2 regions of the Lysinibacillus phoenicis genome follow, and region 2 is predicted to be linked to the other one. Evidence: predicted binding sites of a transcription regulator. Region 2 holds the regulator's gene; the other holds the start of a gene.
The links. The regulator NrdR, encoded in region 2, represses ribonucleotide reductase genes. The targets are predictions, from matches to a motif close to AACACNATATATNGTGTT.
Positions count from the first base shown of each region.

Region 1 (10,693 bases), 480 kb from region 2:
CAAACTTTTCCTTGAATAAATCATAAAACTACCCGAGGTAGGAAAACACTTTTTCCTTACTACCAGTTCGGCAAAAAATTATTATCACGAGCACACTATGAGCTCAGCCACCTACTGAAAGATTTCCACTTTCCTAATATGCCTTATCCTATATTCGCTTCATGATGGAATTCGTTAAGTCTCACTATTTCAAGATCTTTATTATTGTCCTTCAATTTCAATGCTAAACTTTCAATTCCAGGTAATTCTGTAAAAGTATGACTTCCAATAATAAGATTTATTCCTTTAAACTGAGCATATTGAATCGTATACAAATTACATTCACCTGTAATGTATGTATCACACTTATGTTCAACGGCTTCCTTAAGACAAGCTGTTGATGCTCCATTACCACAGACTAAGCCCACTCGTTTCACCTTTTTGTCATTGAACCGCCAAAATCTAACGGGTTCTTCAAGTACGTTTTCAATTTTTGATACGAATTCATGAAATTCAATTTCTTTATCGTATTCAGCGATTCTACCAAAATATAATCCTTCCCATTCGTGGGTTCTTTTCATATTTTTTAAGTTCAATTTTTTTAATAAACTATCATTTGTTCCAAAATGACAGTCATCGAGCGGTAAGTGATTATAGTAGTGACTTATACCATACTCCGCTAGTTTTTCGATGCATGCGTCTTTCAATCCATATAGTTCCTCCCAAGCATCATGATGTGTCAACATCATATCAACGCCTTGAATTCTTGCTTCCTCTATTGTTTCAAGGGTTAGGTTAACACAGTATCCTATTTTTTTTATTTTTTTATCTGCCTTGTATGTAATCCCAGATTCACTAGCATAGATTTTCTTATTTTTCACATTAAAAAGTTCATTAATTTTTTCTACAATTTGTGAAACATCCATCTACTTCATACATGTATTCAAAAATTCGTTCCTAAATCGCTAAACAAAATATTTCCATTTGAAACAAAAAATACCCCTTTAGATTATCTTATCTAAAGGGGTAAAAAGGTACAACTGATTTTATATCTAATTTATAGACCGCATTTTAACTGTGCGCCACAGTTTGTGCATGTATTACAGCCGCCCATTTCTTCGACTGTGCCTTTACGGCATACAGGGCATGTATTCCCTACGTCAGAGCCAATTACAGTTGTTGACTCTAACGCTTGAATCGTATCTACTAATACGACCGGACGTTTTGTATGTTCTTCTACTAATTCCTCTTCAAATGAAAGTTGATCCATATCATTTTCTTCAGCTTTTAGTGTAAGTACTTGTGAATCACGGCTACCATCAACATAGACCGTACCGCCTTTAGCGCCACCTTTATATAGTCGCTCGTACACTTTTTCAACTTGCTGTACTGTATAGCCTTTTGGTGCGTTTACAGTTTTAGAAATAGATGAATCAATCCATTTTTGAATAATACATTGAACATCAGCATGTGCTTCTGGTTTTAGCTCCATCGCTGTAACGAACCATTCTGGAAGCTCTTGCTCATTTACTTCTGGATGACGCTCTAAATATTCTTGGACAATTTCAGCTTTCACTTCAATGAATTTACCTAAACGACCAGAACGGTAGTACGTGAAGGAGAAGTAAGGCTCAAGACCTGTTGCCACACCTACCATTGTTCCCGTTGAACCGGTCGGCGCAACAGTTAATAAATGTGAGTTTCGAATACCTGTTGCTAAAATTTGCTCTTTAATGTGAGCAGGCATTTTTTGCATATAGCCTGTCTCTGTAAAGGCTTTACGTAAACGAGCTGTTTCTTCGTCAGTAGCACCTACTAAGAATGGGAAGCTACCACGTTCTTTAGCAAGCTCTGTAGACGCCTCATATGCTGTTTCAGCAATGGTTTTAAAGATTTCATCGACTAAAGCATTGCCTGCTTCTGAACCGTATTCTTTCTCGCAATAAATAAGTAAATCTGCTAAGCCCATTACCCCTAAACCTACACGACGCTCACCTAGTGCTTGTACACGGTTTTCTTCTAAGAAGTAAGGTGTTGCATCAATTACATTATCCTGCATACGAACGCCTACACGTACTGTTTCACGTAGTGCTTCGTAATCAACTGATTGATTTTCTTTATTTGCAAACTGTGCTAAATTCACAGCAGCTAAGTTACACACAGAATATGGTGCAAGTGGTTGTTCGCCACATGGGTTTGTCGCTACAACACTTTGTCCATATGCTTTGGCATTTGTCATGTCATTTGCATTGTCGATGAAGAAAATACCTGGCTCTGCAGAGTAAGTTGCACAAACATTAATTAAATTCCATAATTCTTTTGCTTTAATTGTACGGTATGTGCGGACTTTATAGCCCATTTTCTCCCATTCACGAACATCGCCAACTTTATGCCATTCCGTGTTGTAAATGTTCATTTCTTCTTTTGTATATTCCTCTACAGCTGGGAAGCGAAGCTCAAAGTCAGCATCATTTTCAACGGCTTCCATAAATTCTTTTGTTAATGTTACGGAAATGTTCGCACCTGTTAAAAACTCAGGGTTATGAACTGTATAAGTACCACCATCACGTAACTTATTTTCAGCTTCACGTATAATCGCTGTATCGAATCCACCTAAGCCTTCTATATTTTTGTAGTTCACGATGCCTTGATACATCGCTTCTTCCTGCATAGAAAGAGGTTTAAAGTTTAATTTTTCTTTTGCTAGTCGAATGATTGATTCATCTGTCGTATTTTCAATTAAATAACGCAGAATACGTGGATTTTGCATTTTCGAAATAATAAATTCCACAATATCTGGATGCCAATCTGCTAGCATAATCATTTGTGCTCCACGACGTGATCCACCTTGCTCTACAAGATGTGTCAATTTAGCAATATCATCTAACCAAGAAACTGAGCCAGATGATTTACCGTTTACACCACGTGCTAGCGTGTTACGCGGGCGTAATGTTGAACCATTTGTTCCAACACCACCACCGCGGCTCATAATCTCCATAACTTGCTTACGGTGATCACTGATACCTTCACGAGAGTCAGCGACAAATGGCATAACGTAACAGTTAAAGAAGGTTACATCAGTTTCAGATCCAGCTCCATAAATCACTCGTCCAGCTGGAATGAATTTCAAGGATACTAATTGCTCATAAAATTTTTCAAACCATTCTTGACGTTTTTCTGGTGTTTTTTCAACAGCGGCAAGGCCCGTTGCATTTCGTTTTGCGATTTGTTCATAAAATATTTCAAGAGGCTTTTCTAGCACGTCAATTGAACGTGTAATCACACCCGTTTCCTGCTCTTGCGGATCGTCTAATGCGCTACGATAATCTTCCTCAATCAAAATATCTGCTGTTTTTGTAGACATGTCCAGCTTTTGAATTGTCCCTAAACCTCGTGCAGGGAATTTTGGATCAGCTTTTACCGTTAAAACAACAAAATCACCAGCTTTTAGTGTTTTCTTTTCCGTGTCTTTAAACGAGTAGCGATCGATCATGACAAGTCTTGATACACCTTTATGTGTGATATGCATGTCAGGTGTTACTGGGTGAACCTGTGGAAATTGTTCAATATCTTTGTTTAATTGCTCAAATTGTTTGTTTACATCGGGTTGATGATTTGTGAGTACCATCATTTTGCCTCCCTTGTTTTCTTCATTACAAAATAAATACACAATATCATGTGTTATTAAACACTACATATTGTGTATATGTCTTAAAAAAAGATACTATATATAGTTTTTTAATTCAACTCTTGCTTTTTTAAATAGATTCAGAACTACTTGTTATAACTAGGATTGAACGTAAAAAAATATTTTTTCCATACCATTTTTTACTTTTTAAAGTTCCACTCGTCACATGCATATTTTTTTTCTTCTAATGCACGGACATATTCTAATTGCTCCTCTGAAAGTGTAAATGGTTTTAAATCAATTTGCAACGATTTTGCAAAGCCATCTCGAAAAGCTGTCACACATTGCTCAACTGTCACTGGCTCTTTGACAAGACTATTAATCGCGACTGCCTTTTCTGGCAGCTTTCTACGCATACGATCCTTTGCTTCCTCGCTTGAGAAATTAAATACCGATAATAATTTCTCTTGATCTAAATCTAATAAAATGGCGCCATGCTGTAAAATAACACCTTTTTGACGTGTTTGGGCACTTCCCGCTATTTTTTTCCCTTCAACGACAAGTTCATACCAGCTTGGTGCATCAAAGCAAACAGCACTTTTCGGACTCTTTAAGTCAGCTCTTTTCTCCTCTGTATCAGGAACACTAAAATAGGCATCCATTCCTAGGTTGTGGAAACCTTGCAATATTCCCTCACTTAAGACACGGTATGCTTCTGTTACAGACTCTGGCATATTCGGATAACTTTCAGTAACAATGACGCTATATGTTAGCTCATGTTCATGCAGGACAGCTCGTCCACCAGTTGGTCGACGGACAAAACCTAAACCTTGTTCACGAACAGCATCTAAATTAATGTCTCTTTTGGCTTGTTGAAAATAACCAATTGATAGTGTCGCAGGTTCCCACTCATAAAAACGGATCACTGGTGGAATTAACCCCTCACTATGCCAATCAAGTAATGCTTCATCTAGCGCCATATTAAAAGAAGGACTACATTTCCCTGAATTTAAAAAATACCAAGTTGTCATATGTTCATCTCCTACAAATATAAAATGATCCCTCAGGCCACACCTGTGGTTCAATCTTAACAAAAATTACTCTACGGTTGCTCGATATGCTTTTGTAACAAAATAGACGAATTTGCCACAACCTAGTTAATTTTATCAAACTCATTGGACTATCGCTAGCGCATCTTTTATAATAATAGAGAAGATAGAAAGGGGTAAGAAAATCTTGGACATACTTATCACAATCGGTGTCGTTTTAGTAGTTATCATTGCATATATTGGTATTAATGCACTACGACTAAAAAAAGCCGTAACCAACTTAACACAAGAGCAATTCATAGAAGGCTATCGTAAAGCACAGCTAATCGATGTCCGTGAACAAAAAGAATTTGATGCAGGTCACATTCTTGGTGCACGTAATGTTCCTTCTACAACACTTCGTCAACGTTATAAAGAAATCCGCCCAGATTTACCAGTATATCTATACTGTCAAAATACAGGCCGTAGCTCACGTGCTGCATTATTTCTTAAAAAACGTGGGTACAACCAAATTTACCAACTTCAAGGCGGTTTTAAAACTTGGACTGGTAAAATAAAAGCAAAAAAATATTAATACTCTCATGAAAAAAAGTCGTCTCAAAGAACTATGAGACGACTTCTTTTTTAAAAAATTCAGAGTTTCTACTATATTATATTTATTGCAAATCATTAAATACTAGCTCTCGTTCAACAAGTCTTTAATCCTGCATTTGGACCAGAAAAAAATCTAACAAAAAGGGGTAACCTATAGCCCATTTTCCCTAATGATACCACACTGTAAATTGGTCCTTACTAGAGACTGATACTTTGCAATCTTAGTTGAGCGGCTCTGCATGATGAATGATCACTTTGACATCAATTTGGAGCGGTTCTCGCATCATATTGAGCGCTTTTCGCTACTTTTGGAGCGGGTTCACTCTTCTTGTGAGCGGTCCTCCCTACAGATTGATCACTTCGACACTAATTTGGAGCGGTTCTTCACACACAATGATCACTTTGCTACCCTCTTGGAGCGGCTCTCCCTCCAGAGTGATCGCTTTGCTACCATTTCGGAGCGGTTCTCGCATCATATTGAGCGCTTTTCGCTACTTTTGGAGCGGGTTCACTCTTCATGGAGCGGCTCTCCCTCCAGAATGATCGCTTCGACAGCAGTTTGGAGCGGTTCTTCACACATAATGATCACTTGGAACTCTTTTGGAGCGGGTTCACTCTTCCTGTGAGCGGTTCACTCTCCAGATTGATCACTTCCCCCGGCTTTGAGTAGTTTCTCTAGAATATTTAGTACGTTGCCTTCATGTTCAGAGCGGAGCTCCCCCACTTTCAAGTGCCTTCCCAACAGAAGGGGTGACCTCACCACTCTTTGGAGCGAACTATACCGTCTCGCCTGCTTGCTTCTCTCCCTATGCAAGCTTCCACTAAAAGTGTCTCCCCTTTTTTAGCAATTCTCCTTACTAAATCTTCTATGTCTAGAATTCCTATTTTTCGTCAGAGATTTCCCATTTAGTAACCCATTCTTCTATTTTTCTGAAAATAGTTAAAATTTATTGTTGAATTATTTTACGTGCACTGATAGGATGTATAATATCTTACAATAACAATTGATTAGAAAGTTAATAAGCTATGAATGCTATGGATCAAACTATAGCAGGAGCAGTTCTGGAGAGAGCGCACAATGCGTCGCCGAAGGGTTCACTATCTCAGGCAAAAGGACAGAGGAGTAATAGCAGCTTTTATAAGCGAAGCCACATGAATGTTAAAAGATTTCATGAAATATTTGCGAATAAATGGTATTTGTTATTCTGACGTTTTTCCGAGACTAGTGTCACAACTAGTCTCTTTTTTATTTTTCCAGTCATAGTTTTTACGCATCTTTGAGGGGGATTAACGTGGAACAGCAACAATTAAAACGTGATTTAAAAAATCGCCATGTGCAGCTTATTGCCATTGGTGGAACGATTGGCACTGGTTTATTTTTAGGCTCAGGAAAAGCCATTGCCCTTGCAGGACCTTCCATCATTTTAGCCTATTTAATTGTCGGTACCGCACTATTTTTTGTCATGCGCGCATTAGGCGAACTGTTACTATCTAACGCGGGCTACACATCATTTACGGATTTTGCATCTGAATACATAGGACCCTGGGCTGGCTATGTAACAGGCTGGACATACTGGTTCTGTTGGATTATGACGGCCATGGCAGATATTATTGCTGTAGGGGTTTATACACAATATTGGTTTGATATCCCACAGTGGGTGCCAGCCATTGGTTGCTTAGTATTATTATTACTACTGAATTTATTAACAGTTAAGCTTTTTGGGGAGCTAGAATTTTGGTTTGCCATCATTAAAGTCATTACTATTGTAGCTCTTATCATTATCGGACTTATTATGTTAGTGACAGGCTTTCATACTAGCTCTGGGCCAGTTTCTGTGGAAAACCTTTGGGCACATGGTGGGGTGTTCCCAAATGGGTTATATGGCTTTTTAATGGCCTTTCAAATGGTTGTTTTTGCATTCGTTGGTGTAGAATTAGTCGGGGTTTCAGCTGCTGAGACGGCAGATCCTCAAAAAAATATTCCGTCTGCCATTAATAAAATTCCATTCCGTATTTTACTCTTTTATGTAGGAGCATTATTTGTTATTTTATGTATCAATCCATGGTATGAAATGTCTGCCGAAAACAGTCCTTTTGTCCAAGTATTTACATTAGCAGGAATTCCAATTGCTGCTGGTATTATAAATTTTGTTGTACTCACTTCTGCCGCTTCAGCTGGTAATAGTGGTTTATTCTCTACAAGTCGAATGCTCTTTAATCTTGGTAACAATAAACAAGCTTCTCCTGCGTTTGCAAAACTGAACAAAAACAGTGTTCCAAGTAACGCACTCGTTGTGTCTGCTGTTGTTGTATCAGTAGGTGCATTGCTAAGTAAGCTGATGCCAGAGAATGCCTTTAGTATTGTGACGACGATTAGTGCAATTTGTTTTATATGGGTATGGAGCATTATTGTTATTTCTCACATCATCTATAAACGAAAAAATCGTGCTTTACATGAAGCATCAAACTTTAAAGCACCACTAACACCATTTATCAACTATGTCATTCTTGCATTTTTCGCATTTTTACTTATTGTCATGTTGATTTCTGAGGCTACGCGTACAGCACTGCTGTTAACACCAATTTGGTTTATCGCGCTATTGATTATTTATAAAATCAAAAGAAAAAAATAAAAAGAAGATGGCTTCAGACTACCCTGAAGCCATCTTCCACTTGTTAAAAAATTGTCATGTCCCATTCCGTCGCTAAATGCTTGAGTAATTGTACACCAGCGACACTATTGCCGATTGAATCGATAGCTGGTCCATAAATACCTATACCACAGCCAGCGGGGAACGGTGAATGCAAGCCAGCATGTCCTGGAACGGCTGTTAGGATTGCACCTGACACACCACTTTTAGCAGGTAGGCCAATAAATGCTGCAAATTTTCCTGAAGCATTGTACATACCACATGTCACCATCAAGGCCTTCGCTAATTTTGCCACTTGTTTAGGAAAAAGCTGTTTCTTTAATAGTGGATGATAGCCGTCATTGGCGATGACTAAACCAATCATGGCTAAATCTGAGACATTGACCTCAATCGCACATTGCTTCAGGTAGACCTCAAGTGCCGCCTCTACTGGACAATCAAGGAAACCAGAGTCCATTAAATAATAGGCCAATGCTCGATTTCGATTAGCTGTTTGCCATTCCGATTGAAATACCTCTTCATTGATACTTAATTGCTTGCCGATGATTTGTTCTAAAAATGCTAGAATCTTTGTGACCTTCTCTTGTGGCGAACTCCCCGCGAGCAAAGAGGACACTGTAATAGCCCCTGCATTAATCATTGGATTAAAAGGTTTTCCTGGCTGATGGCTTTCCAAGCGAATAATCGAGTTAAAGGTATCTCCTGTCGGTTCCACATCTACTCTTTCTAACACATAAGGTACTCCTCGATCCATACAGGCTAAAATAAATGTAATAACTTTGGAGACACTTTGAAGCGTAAATAATTCTGCTGTATCTCCTGCTTTGATTTCGCGGCCATCATTTCCAATAATCGCAATACCTAATTGATTCGGGTCTTTTTTGGCTAAGGCTGGAATATAACTAGCACATTGTCCCTCTTTTGCAGCATGACGAAATTGTGTCACCCATTGTGCCACTAGTTGATCATGTTCATGATGATTAGCTTGTGTTGACATTGATGTGTTCTCCTTTCAAAATGAGGCAAAAACAGAGCCTTCATAGTTCTCCTATGAAGACTCTATCTAGATCGCTATCCTTTTATAGCTTTGGAGGCTGTGTTCCCTCCGGAATTAAAGATATATATGTCTCTCCATCAAGACGTTCTTGCCATTCTTTTTTTGCTTCTTCAATTAATGCTGGATTATCAAGTAATGCGATAGCTGTACAAGCCATGATTTTAGCCGCTTGTAGCATACCTTTATGCGCAATTGGCATAACCCCCTGTGAAACAACCTGCCATGTATGCAACGGTGTACCTAATGCCATACATACGGTTGTACATTGTACGGTTGGTACTTTCCAGCTGACATCTCCAACATCTGTTGAGCCACCCATAATAAATTCAGGGAGCATGTCTGGGACGTGATCCGCAATGACTTTTCCTTGTAAACGCTTAACATCTTCTTTACGCAAACCTACTAACGAAGAAGCTTGTACTTCAGGTGTAAATGTATTAAAAATTGCCTGTGCGTACTGCTCATCCTCTATTGTATAGTCTGGCATACCAATTTCAAGTATTTGTTGATACATTACATCATAAAGTGTTTTATTTGTAATGAGATTTGAAGCAGCACCCTCAAAATCAATGTCAAGCGACGTACCTGTCATAAGCGTTGCACCTTTTGCAATATTTTCAACGCGCTGATAAATCTCTTGTACTTGTTGTTTTTTAGGGGCTCTAACGAGATAGGTTACCTCTGCATAGGGTTGTACTACATTCGGTGAAGTTCCACCAGAGTTTGTGATGGCGTAATGCACACGAGCTTCTGGAATGATATGTTCTCGTAAGTAGTTTACCCCAACATTCATCAGCTCAACAGCATCTAAAGCACTTCGTCCAAGATGTGGTGCTGCTGCTGCATGTGCACTTTTCCCAGTAAACTTAAAAGTAGCAGCATAGTTTGCTAGAGAGCTACAAGTCATTACAGTAGAAAATGTACCTGGATGCCAAGAAATCGCAATATCAACATCATCAAAAAGTCCAGATTTTGCCATATACGCTTTACCTGAACCATTTTCCTCGGCAGGACAGCCGTAAAATCGAATGGTTGCTGATTGATTATGCTGCTCAAGATAATCTTTCACTGCCACAGCAGCAGCAAAGGCTCCAGTTCCTAATAAATTATGCCCACAGCCATGACCGCTTCCTCCATTTTCAATAGGTTCATGTTGTGTAGCGCCACCTTTTTGACTCAAACCAGGAAGTGCGTCATATTCCCCTAAAAAGGCAATGACAGGCTTTCCAGAACCAAACGTCCCTATCAGAGCTGTACTAAGTCCAGCAACACCCACTTCGGTTTGAAAACCCTCTTTTTCTAGCGCCTCTTTCATATAGTGCATTGATTTTTTTTCTTGAAAATGAAGCTCTGGTACAGCCCATATAGCATCACTTAATGCCACACTAGCTTCTTGTTTTGCTTCAATTAATGTCGAAATTTTTTCGTGAAAACTCATTAAAGTCCCTCCAATTTTTTATGCTTTCAATAAAGTCCCTTTTTGGTCATTAAGCGTGACAATGGACACAATACAGATGAGCGCAAAGCCAATCAACATCCAAAATGCCGCATCAAACGAACCATTAAAAGCATCTACCATAAAGCCAATGGCCATAGGTGTAACAAAACCTGCTAACTGTCCACCTGTATTGGCGATACCCATTGCCGAACCTGTAATTGAAGAAGGTAATTTCTTCAGTACGATAACAGGTAATAACGTAATGACGAACGCTATAAAGATCGAAACAACTGTTTG
Region 1 covers NZ_JBDFMP010000002.1:4,547,063-4,557,755, reverse strand. Annotated here, with positions in the region: gene ABC382_RS24330 (Nif3-like dinuclear metal center hexameric protein) at 144-905, opposite strand; gene ABC382_RS24325 (vitamin B12-dependent ribonucleotide reductase) at 1,037-3,607, opposite strand; gene ABC382_RS24320 (lipoate--protein ligase family protein) at 3,808-4,638, opposite strand; gene ABC382_RS24315 (rhodanese-like domain-containing protein) at 4,844-5,230, shown strand; glycine riboswitch at 6,303-6,379, shown strand; gene ABC382_RS24310 (amino acid permease) at 6,543-7,883, shown strand; gene ABC382_RS24305 (glutaminase) at 7,927-8,898, opposite strand; gene ABC382_RS24300 (M20 family metallopeptidase) at 8,981-10,396, opposite strand; gene ABC382_RS24295 (MFS transporter) at 10,415-10,693, opposite strand, start outside.
Region 1: ABC382_RS24325 (vitamin B12-dependent ribonucleotide reductase) is a predicted target of NrdR. The motif match lies at 3,667-3,684, and genes of this name have one in related genera.

Region 2 (10,693 bases):
GTAGCAGAGGATGAAGTGGATAGTAATATGAGGCGTGCTGCGAAGGCTGTTAACTTTGGGATTGTTTATGGCATCAGTGATTATGGACTATCACAAAACTTGGATATAACGCGTAAGGAAGCCGCGATATTTATTGAAAAATATTTCGCAAGTTTCCCAGGGGTTAAACAATATATGGATGATATTGTACAAGATGCAAAATTTAATGGGTATGTCACAACCATTTTAAATAGACGTCGCTATTTACCAGACATTACAAGCTCGAATTTTAATTTAAGAAGCTTTGCGGAGAGAACGGCAATGAATACACCGATCCAAGGTAGTGCCGCTGATATTATTAAAAAAGCAATGATTGATATGGATGCTCGCTTGAAAAAAGAAAAGATGCAGGCAAAACTACTTCTACAAGTGCATGATGAATTAATTTTTGAAGCTCCAAAAGAGGAGATTGCTTTGCTAGAAAAAATTGTACCAGAGGTAATGGAAAATGCCATTGGGCTTTCCGTACCGCTCAAAGTAGACTTCAACCATGGCTCTACATGGTACGAAGCAAAATAAGGAGGGATTCAAATGCCTGAATTACCAGAGGTGGAAGGTGTCGTCCAGGCATTGAAGCCAAAAATTGAAGGACGGACAATTCAACAAGTACAGCTATCTGAAAGGGTACGTTTCTCTTTTAGTGAGGGTAAGCAATGCATCGTTAAACAAGCAGAGCCGGATGCATTTGAATTGTCTTTGTCGCACATGACAATAACTAAAATTGAACGACGAGCGAAATATATATTCTTTCATTTGATGAAGGATGATGTGCCATATGTGCTTGTCAGTCATTTAGGCATGACAGGTGCATGGTTTGTTGTGAATGAACCAGAAGAAATCAATGAGGAAAAATTCCAAAAGCATATCCATGCAACATTTAAAATGGCAGATGGGGGATACTTAATTTATTCGGATATTCGTCGCTTCGGTGAACTTCGATTTTTGGCAAAGATTGAAGATCATGTGCCGCTAACAAAGATGGCACCAGAGCCATTCGATGAGCATGCTTGTGAATTTTTTATAGCACAATCTAAATTACCAAAATATGAAAATAAAGCTGTGAAAGAGGTTATTATGGATGGGCAAGTCATCTCGGGCTGTGGCAATATTTATGCTACTGAAGCATTGTTTGCCCAGAAAGTTCATCCTGCACGGAAAATGAATCGCATTAGTGACAAACGTAAAAGAGCTTTATTTGAGGAAATTGTTGCTGTCCTACGCCAAAGTATTGAAGCGGGTGGTTCAACTATTTCTGATTATCGAAACATTAATGGGGAAGCCGGGAGTATGCAGAATCGGCTGAAAATGTATGGGAAAAAGATATGTCCAGTATGTGAAACAGCAACGAGTCAAATGACAATTGGTGGACGTACCTCTGTTTATTGCCCAAATTGTCAACATTAAAGGGGATTTAACGATGATTATCGGACTAACAGGAAGTATTGCAAGCGGCAAAAGTACAGTAGCAAAAATGATGACCGAACTAGGGTTACCGATTGTTGATGCAGATATTGTAGCACGAGATGTCGTAGAACCAGGAACAGAGACATTAGCTTTAATTGCTGAAAGCTTCGGACAAGCTATTTTGCTTGAGGATGGCAATTTAAATCGAACAAGGCTGGGGGATATTATTTTCCATGAGCCTGCCAAACGCAAAATTCTAAATGATATTATGCATCCAGCCATCCGAAAAGAAATGCTACGTCAACGTGATGCTTATTTAGAGGCAGGGTATCAGCATGTTGTGATGGATATACCATTGTTATTTGAGAGTAAGCTTCAGCATTTTGTGGAGCGTATCATTGTCGTATCGGTCAGTGAAGAAGTTCAGCTTCGACGCTTAATGGAACGTAATAATTTATCAAAAGAAGATGCTTTAGCACGTATGCATTCACAGCTACCAATGTCTGTCAAAGAAAAAGGCGCAGATGCGGTTATTTATAATAATGAGAATATAGAAAATACAGAGGAACAATTAAGGAAAATCCTCAGTTATTGGAATGTTATTTAATGGTTTCTTTAAGATGCGTAGCAAAATATGTTTGCTGCGCATTTTTTAATGGGGAAACGACATAATAAGGATTAATTTTTCAGAAAATAAGAACTTTTATATTGTGAATATATAATGTTCATCTTTTTTAAAATTGTGTTATACTAATCACCATAAAGTATATAATTAATTAATCTGAGTATGTACTCACAGGAGGATATTATAAATGACAGTATCAATTGCTATTAATGGTTTCGGACGTATCGGACGTATGGTTTTCCGCCAAGCGATCGTACAACAGGATTTAAATATCGTTGCAATTAACGCGAGCTACCCAGCTGAAACGTTAGCACATTTGATTAAGTATGACACAAATCACGGAACATTTGAAGGTACGGTAGAACCAGCAGGCGATGCTTTAGTTGTAAACGGTAAACGTGTTCAAATTATTAGCGAACGTGATCCATTAAAATTACCTTGGGCAAAAATGGGTGTAGATATCGTTATTGAAGCTACTGGTAAATTTAATGAACGTGAAAAAGCAGCAATGCACTTAGAAGCGGGCGCTAAAAAGGTTATCTTAACAGCACCTGGTAAAAACGAGGACGTAACAATTGTTTTAGGTGTAAATGATGACAAACTTGATATTGCTAAACATGATGTTATTTCAAATGCTTCTTGTACAACGAACTGCTTAGCTCCAGTAGCGAAAGTATTGAATGACACATTTGGAATTGAGAATGGCTTAATGACAACAGTTCATGCTTATACAAATGACCAAAAGAACCTAGACAATCCACATAAAGACCTACGTCGTGCACGTGGATGCGCACAATCCATTATTCCAACATCTACAGGTGCTGCAAAAGCATTAAAATTAGTTTTACCTGAATTAGAAGGTAAGATTCATGGTATGGCATTGCGTGTTCCTACACCAAACGTGTCTTTAGTAGATCTTGTAGTAGATTTAAATACGGATGTCACAGTTGATGCTGTCAATGCTGCATTCGTAAAAGCTGCAACAGAAGGTTCGATGAAGGGCATTTTGAACTTCTCTGTTGAACCATTAGTATCTTCTGATTACAACACAACTACTTACTCATCAACGGTTGATGGACTTTCTACAATGGTATTAGGCAGCCGTAAAGTAAAAGTACTTGCATGGTATGACAATGAATGGGGCTACTCTGCACGTGTAGTAGATCTTGTGAAAAAAGTAGCGAATGCTTTAGAAACAGTAAACGCATAAAAATTTCATCGTGAGCACATTGAAATCTAAGTGATTTCAATGTGCTTTTTTTATGTAGAGGAATACCGAAAATGGTTAAGTGTTATGTTATTTGTGCTACAATGGCAATCCTTCTAGACCTCTTAAATTTGAATAATTTTCTTGTACTTTAGGTGCTTTAGGTTTATCATGTGCTCACAAACATGAATGCACTTTTCTTACATGTAGGAAATTTGTTATAATAGAAATATTAAATTGTTGTAAATCAGGAGAGTAATTATATGAGATGTCCATCTTGCCAATTTAACGGAACGCGTGTTGTGGATTCGAGGCCAGTAGATGATAATAAAGAAATTCGTAGACGTCGTGAATGTGAGTCGTGTGGCTTCCGTTTTACAACGTTTGAAAAAATTGAAGAGACACCATTAGTCGTAGTTAAAAAGGAAGGTTCACGAGAGGAGTTTAGCCGTGAGAAGGTACTTCGTGGACTTATTCGTGCTTGTGAGAAACGCCCAGTAGCGCTTGATGTACTGGAGGAACTTGTCCTATCTATTGAAAAAGATCTTCGTCGTATAGGCAATTCAGAAGTACGCTCAGAAGACGTCGGTGAAATGGTAATGGATCGCTTAGCTAAAATTGATGAGGTAGCCTATGTGCGATTTGCCTCGGTTTACCGTCAGTTTAAGGATATTAATGTTTTTATTGAGGAAATTAAAGATATTATTCAACGTCAAACGGAGAAAAAATCATAGAAAACAGAGAGGATGAATGACGTTGATTCATTTATATAAGGAATTGCAGCCTGGCGATCCTTTCGACATTCGTCTACCTCATGCATTTTCTACACAGGAGCGTCAATTAGTTACATTGTTTTATCAACCATTAACCGGCTCGGAGCCAATTAGCCTTTATTTAACGTTATGGGCTGAAGCTGAACAAATGCCAAAACAGCAAATGACCCATTATTATTTAATGAATGTGCTCGGATTGCCCATTGGTAAAGTGTTTGAGGCCCGTATTGCACTGGAGGCAATCGGTTTGCTACGCACATGGAAAAAAGAAAATGCGGGTGAGCGTAGTTTTTTATATGAGCTACAGCGCCCACTTGATGCAGATAGTTTTATGAAAGATCCGTTGTTGTCGATGTTTCTGTTTAGTAAAATCGGCGAGCAGGCCTATCGAAACTTACGTCAGCGCTTTATGTCACCTGTAAAGGACAAAGAATTTAAGGATGTGTCTCGCGCCTTTATTGATGTCTTTAAGCCTGTTCATTCTAATATCCCATCCGATTTACAAGTGGATACGAGTCAAAAGGATAAACAGCAAAAAGTATATCCTTTTTATTTGGAGCAATTTGATTTTGATTTGTTGCAAGCAGGTTTGTCAGAGCAATTGGTACCTTCCAATTTGTTGACATTAGAAGTACGTGAAGCGATAGCGAAACTGGCATTTTTATATCATTTAACAGCCCTTGATATGCAAAAAGTGGTCATTCTTGCTTTGGACGATGATTTAGGAATTTCCCAAGAACGTTTACGCAAGGCTGCTGCCGATTTTTATAAATTAACAGTTTCAAAGGAGCCGCCAAAACTAGCAAGAGTAAACGAACCTCTACCAGTAGCAGAAGTGGGGCAAAAAACGAAGGATCAGGAGCTCCAACATTATTTAGAGACAACAGCTCCTGTTCAAGTATTACGTGATATTAATAATGGTAAAGAACCATTACAAACGTCTGTTCAACTTGCAGAAAATTTAATCGTTCAGCACGGCATGCCAATTGGGGTAGTCAATGCATTATTAGAATACGTTATGCTAACGACAGATATGAAACTACCTAAAAAATATGTGGAAACGATTGCTGATCACTGGGTACGTAAAAATGTCCAAACGGCAAAGGAAGCAATGGAGCTTGCACGCCAAGAGCATGATAAATATACTGCTTGGAAAAACAAGCCACAAACTGCAAATAAAACGAGTCAACAGGTCAAAGGACGTTCAAGAAATCAACGTGAAGAAAAAGTCCCCGAATGGTTTTATAAACGTAATGAAAAACAAGAGGAAGATGCTTCTAGCACGATAGACTTTGAAAAAGAACGTCAGAAAATATTGGAAATGCTAGGAAAAAGTGAATAGCAAAGAAGGTGAGCAACAATCGAACCTATAAATGGACCATTAAAACGAGCAATAAATGTACCGTCGTTTCAAGAACGCTATGAAGCTATGCGACGTGAAATTTTAGAACATCCACAAGTACAGGAATTTCTAGCTCAACATGCAGATGAATTAAACTACGAGAATATTGAACGAAATTTACCAAAGCTTCATGAATTTATTAGTCAATCTACAGAATGCTGTGGTTGCGATAATACCGAACACTGTACCAACTATTTAAAAGGCTTCCTCCCGACATTAAGAATCGTCAGGAATTCTATTGAAATGGACTATGTTCGTTGTGAGCAAAAGGTACGAGAAGAAGAACGCCGAGATGTTGCGAATATGATTGCAAGCATGCACATGCCAAAAGATGTGCTCCAAGCGACCATTCAAGATCTAAGTATTGATGATGAATCTCGCGTCGCGATTGCACAAAAAGCGGCTCAATTTGTAAAAATGACAAAAGAGTCAGGTCAACTACCCTCCAAAGGGTTTTACTTATTTGGTAAATTTGGTGTTGGGAAATCTTTTGTGCTTGGTGCTTTAGCTAATGAGCTAGCATCGATTAAAATTCGCTCTGTTGTTGTGTTTGTCCCAGAGTTTTTACGAGAAATGAAAAATGCTATAGGCGATAATACATTAAACGAGAAAATAGATTATATTAAAAAAGCTCCAGTCCTAATGTTGGATGATTTAGGTGCAGAAACTATGACGGCGTGGACGCGAGATGAAATTTTAGGAACCATTTTCCACTATCGTATGGCAGAGCAATTACCAACGTTTATCACGTCTAATTTTAATTATGATGAATTGGAGCACCATTTAGCACAGTCACAAAAGGGTGATATTGAAGTTGTAAAAGCAGGACGAATTATGGAGCGTATTAAAGCCTTGACTATACCGATTGAAATGCGAGGTAAAAATCGTCGTATGTAACATTGGTAGTTGCATTTTTCGACAATCGAGCGTATACTGACTCATATACTTAATATCAACATGCATTGATGAGGACATGAATTTTGTGTATCAGCTTATAGAGAGGGAAGTCATCGGCTGTAAACTTCCTAGTGTCGGCACATTATTTACTACCTACTGAGCAGCGAAAGGGATAATCTTTCGCCGGTCCCTAGCCCGTTAGCTAGCCTTGAGCTTCGTCTGACTTTAGATAAGTCGGAAGGAAGAAGGGTGGAACCACGAGCATACGCTTCGTCCCTTTCGTAGGGACGGAGCTTTTTTGTTTTCTAGCACATATGAAGAATGCCCTAGAATGAGAAGGAAGCTGTTCGAAAAGTTGAAGACTCCGCTCGCAAGGATGGTGACCTCGTCCGAGAGAGGGGAAACCGCTCGCAAAGGAGTCGCAACTGCTCCAAGAGAGGAGAGAACCGCTCAAAAAAGTGGTCACACAGCTCGCAAAGGAGTCGCAACCGCTCCAAGAAGGGGGAGAACCGCTCCAAAAGTAGTTCACACCGCTCCAAGAGAGGAGAAATCCGCTCCAAAAGACTTGAGACCTGCTCAAATAGGGTGCCCTAATTTCTAGCTAAGCTGAAATACTCGAACGATTGCCTGATTCACTCATCAATCATTATGAATTTAACACAACTAAAGGAGTGCAAAGAATATGTCAGAAATGATTAAATTAACTTTTCCAGATGGCGCTGTAAAGGAATTTGCAAAAGGCACATCAACTGATGACGTAGCATTATCAATTAGCCCAGGCTTACGTAAAAAGGCTTATGCGGGTAAAATTAACGGTGTGTTAGTGGATTTAAAAACACCAATTGAAGAGGATGCAACAATTGCAATCATTACACAGGATGATGAGGAAGCTCTTGAGATTTTAAGACATTCAACAGCTCACTTAACAGCGCAAGCTATCAAACGTCTATTCCCAGATGTAAAGCTTGGTATTGGTCCAGTTATTGAAGGTGGTTTCTACTATGATATTGACTCACCAACACCAATTACTGCTGAAGATCTACCTGCAATTGAAAAAGAAATGAAAAAAATTATTGCTGAAAACCTAGAAGTAGAACGCAAAAATGTAAGTCGTGCGGAAGCTCAAGCAATCTATGAAGAAATTGGCGATGAATATAAATTAGAATTACTAGAAGCTATTCCTGCTGATGAGCAAGTGTCTATTTATTATCAAGGAGAATTTTTCGACCTTTGCCGTGGTATTCACGTACCATCAACAGGTAAGCTTCGTGAATTCAAGCTTTTATCTTTAGCGGGTGCTTATTGGAGAGGAAACTCTGATAATAAAATGCTTCAACGTATTTATGGTACAGCGTTCTTCAAAAAAGAAGAATTAAAACATCACCTACAAATGTTAGAGGAAGCAAAAGAACGTGATCACCGTAAAATCGGGAAAGAATTAGACCTGTTCACAACTTCTCAAAAGGTAGGGCAAGGTTTACCACTTTGGTTACCAAATGGTGCAACAATTCGTCGTGTTATTGAGCGCTATATCGTGGATAAAGAATTATCACTTGGGTATAAGCATGTTTATACACCAGTATTAGGTTCGAAAGAGCTTTATCAAACTTCTGGTCACTGGGATCATTATCAAGATTCTATTTTCCCACCAATGGAAATGGATAACGAGACATTAATTATGCGTCCGATGAACTGTCCTCACCATATGATGGTTTACAAAAACAGCATGCATTCTTATCGTAACCTACCATTACGTATTGCAGAGCTTGGTACAATGCACCGTTATGAAATGTCAGGAGCAGTTTCAGGCCTACAACGTGTACGTGGGATGACTTTAAACGATGCTCATATTTTTGTTCGTCCAGACCAAATTAAGGCGGAGTTCCAAAAAGTTGTACAATTAATTTTAGAAGTTTATAAAGATTTTGATTTAAATGATTACTCATTCCGTCTATCGTATCGCGACCCAGCGGATACTGAAAAATACTTTGATGATGATGCAATGTGGGAAAAGGCACAAAGCATGTTAAAAGAAGCGATGGATGAGCTTGGCTTAGATTACTTCGAAGCTGAAGGTGAGGCTGCTTTCTATGGACCAAAACTTGACGTACAAGTAAAAACAGCGATTGGTAAAGAAGAAACTTTATCAACAGTTCAATTAGACTTCTTATTACCTGAACGATTTGACCTAACTTATGTTGGAGAAGATGGTAAACCACATCGTCCAGTCGTTATTCACCGTGGTGTAGTATCAACAATGGAACGTTTTGTTGCCTTCTTAATTGAAGAGTACAAAGGCGCATTCCCAACATGGTTAGCACCAGTACAAGTGGAAGTCATTCCAGTATCAAATGAAGCTCACTTCGACTATGCAAAACAAATTGAAGAACAATTAACTGCAGCTGGTTTACGTGTAGAAATGGATGACCGTGAAGAGAAATTAGGCTATAAAATCCGTGAAGCGCAAATGAAGAAAATTCCGTATATGCTTGTCATTGGGGATAAAGAGGTTGAGGCAAATGGCGTGAATGTACGTCGTTATGGCTCAAAAGATTCTGAAACAATTAGCTTTGAAGATTTCCTAGCAACGATTAAAGCTGAAATTACTAAATAAGCATTTACAAGAAACCCTCGCTTGCATAAGTGAGGGTTTCTGTATAAAATAAATCTTACTTTTGTATAATATATTTCATTCTAGGTCAATATGGTAGAGATAAGAAATTAAACATTTGACAACTTATCATATACATGCTAATATAATTAAGGTTAATGAATACAAAGTTTGTGGTTGAAGTAGAGGCTGCCCGCTTCTCACCTGATACAACGCTTTAAAGGCTGTGAACAGGTATGACACGTTGAATTGTTTTGCGTAAACTTGCGCATGCACATATAGCGGGCGGACATCTTCAAAAATGTCCGTCCTTTTTTTATGGACATGACAAGAGGATGTACCGTTCAACCGGGCAAGGCTTTGCCCAAACCATGTATTCGCGACAACTACTTGGAGGTGGATTACTATTAGCAAAGACATGTATGTAAACGAAGGCATTCGCGCACGTGAACTTCGATTAATCGATCACAATGGTGACCAGCTTGGTGTAAAGACACGTAATGAAGCGCTAGAAATCGCCGCTCGTGTAAACTTGGATCTTGTCCTTGTGGCCCCTCAAGCCAAGCCGCCAGTCGCTCGTATCATGGACTATGGTAAATTTAAGTTTGAACAGCAAAAGAAAGACCGTGAAATTCGTAAAAATCAAAAGGTCATCGTAATGAAAGAGGTTCGTCTGAGCCCAACTATCGATGAGCATGATTTCCAAACGAAGTTACGTAATGCGATTAAATTCCTTGAAAAAGGCGATAAAGTAAAATGTAGCCTACGTTTCAAAGGTCGTGCGATTACACACAAAGAGATTGGTCAACGTGTGTTAGATCGTTTTGCTGAAGCTTGTGCTGAAGTATCAACGGTAGAACAAAAACCGAAGATGGAAGGCCGAAGCATGTTCTTAGTTCTTCAACCAAAGAACGAGAAATAATATTAGACGAACAGTTTAGGAGGAATTCGACATGCCAAAAATGAAAACTCACCGTGGAGCTGCGAAACGTTTCAAAAAAACGGGTTCAGGTAAATTAAAATACGACCGTGCTTATGGAAGTCACTTATTCGCAAACAAATCTACGAAACAAAAACGTCACCTACGTAAAGCAAACATCGTTTCATCTGGTGACTTCAAACGCATCAAATCTTTACTTGTTTACATGAAATAATTGACTACAAAAAAATACTAACATTCATTTTTTAATGAAAAGCAGGAGGTAATTCATATGCCACGCGTAAAAGGCGGAACAGTGACGCGCAAACGTCGTAAAAAAGTATTAAAATTAGCTAAAGGTTACTATGGTTCAAAACATACATTATACAAAGTTGCTAACCAAGCAGTAATGAAGTCAGGTCAATATGCATACCGTGACCGTCGTCAGAAAAAACGTGATTTCCGTAAATTATGGATCACTCGTATCAACGCAGCTGCTCGCATGAATGGTCTTTCTTACAGCCGTTTAATGCACGGTTTAAAAGTTGCAGGTATCGAAGTTAACCGTAAAATGTTAGCTGACCTTGCTGTAACTGATGCTGCAGCATTCACTCAATTAGCAGACGCTGCAAAAAAAGCAGTAGCTAAATAATAGTTGACAATGTCAATTATTATTTCTGCACCGAAAGCGTAGCGACAGGTGCCAAAAAGACTGATGGATTTTTCCATCAGTCTTTTTTATGTTAGATTAGTAGTATAACGTTTTTTGATAAGGAGTAGAGAATGGGACAAGCATTATTAGCTTATATGGGTATA
Region 2 covers NZ_JBDFMP010000002.1:4,067,327-4,078,019, forward strand. Annotated here, with positions in the region: gene polA (DNA polymerase I) at 1-558, shown strand, start outside; gene mutM (bifunctional DNA-formamidopyrimidine glycosylase/DNA-(apurinic or apyrimidinic site) lyase) at 571-1,443, shown strand; gene coaE (dephospho-CoA kinase) at 1,457-2,050, shown strand; gene ABC382_RS21830 (glyceraldehyde-3-phosphate dehydrogenase) at 2,256-3,278, shown strand; gene nrdR (transcriptional regulator NrdR) at 3,539-4,009, shown strand; gene ABC382_RS21840 (replication initiation and membrane attachment family protein) at 4,026-5,390, shown strand; gene dnaI (primosomal protein DnaI) at 5,418-6,347, shown strand; gene thrS (threonine--tRNA ligase) at 7,030-8,961, shown strand; gene infC (translation initiation factor IF-3) at 9,377-9,880, shown strand; gene rpmI (50S ribosomal protein L35) at 9,912-10,112, shown strand; gene rplT (50S ribosomal protein L20) at 10,170-10,529, shown strand; gene ABC382_RS21870 (DUF1294 domain-containing protein) at 10,661-10,693, shown strand, end outside.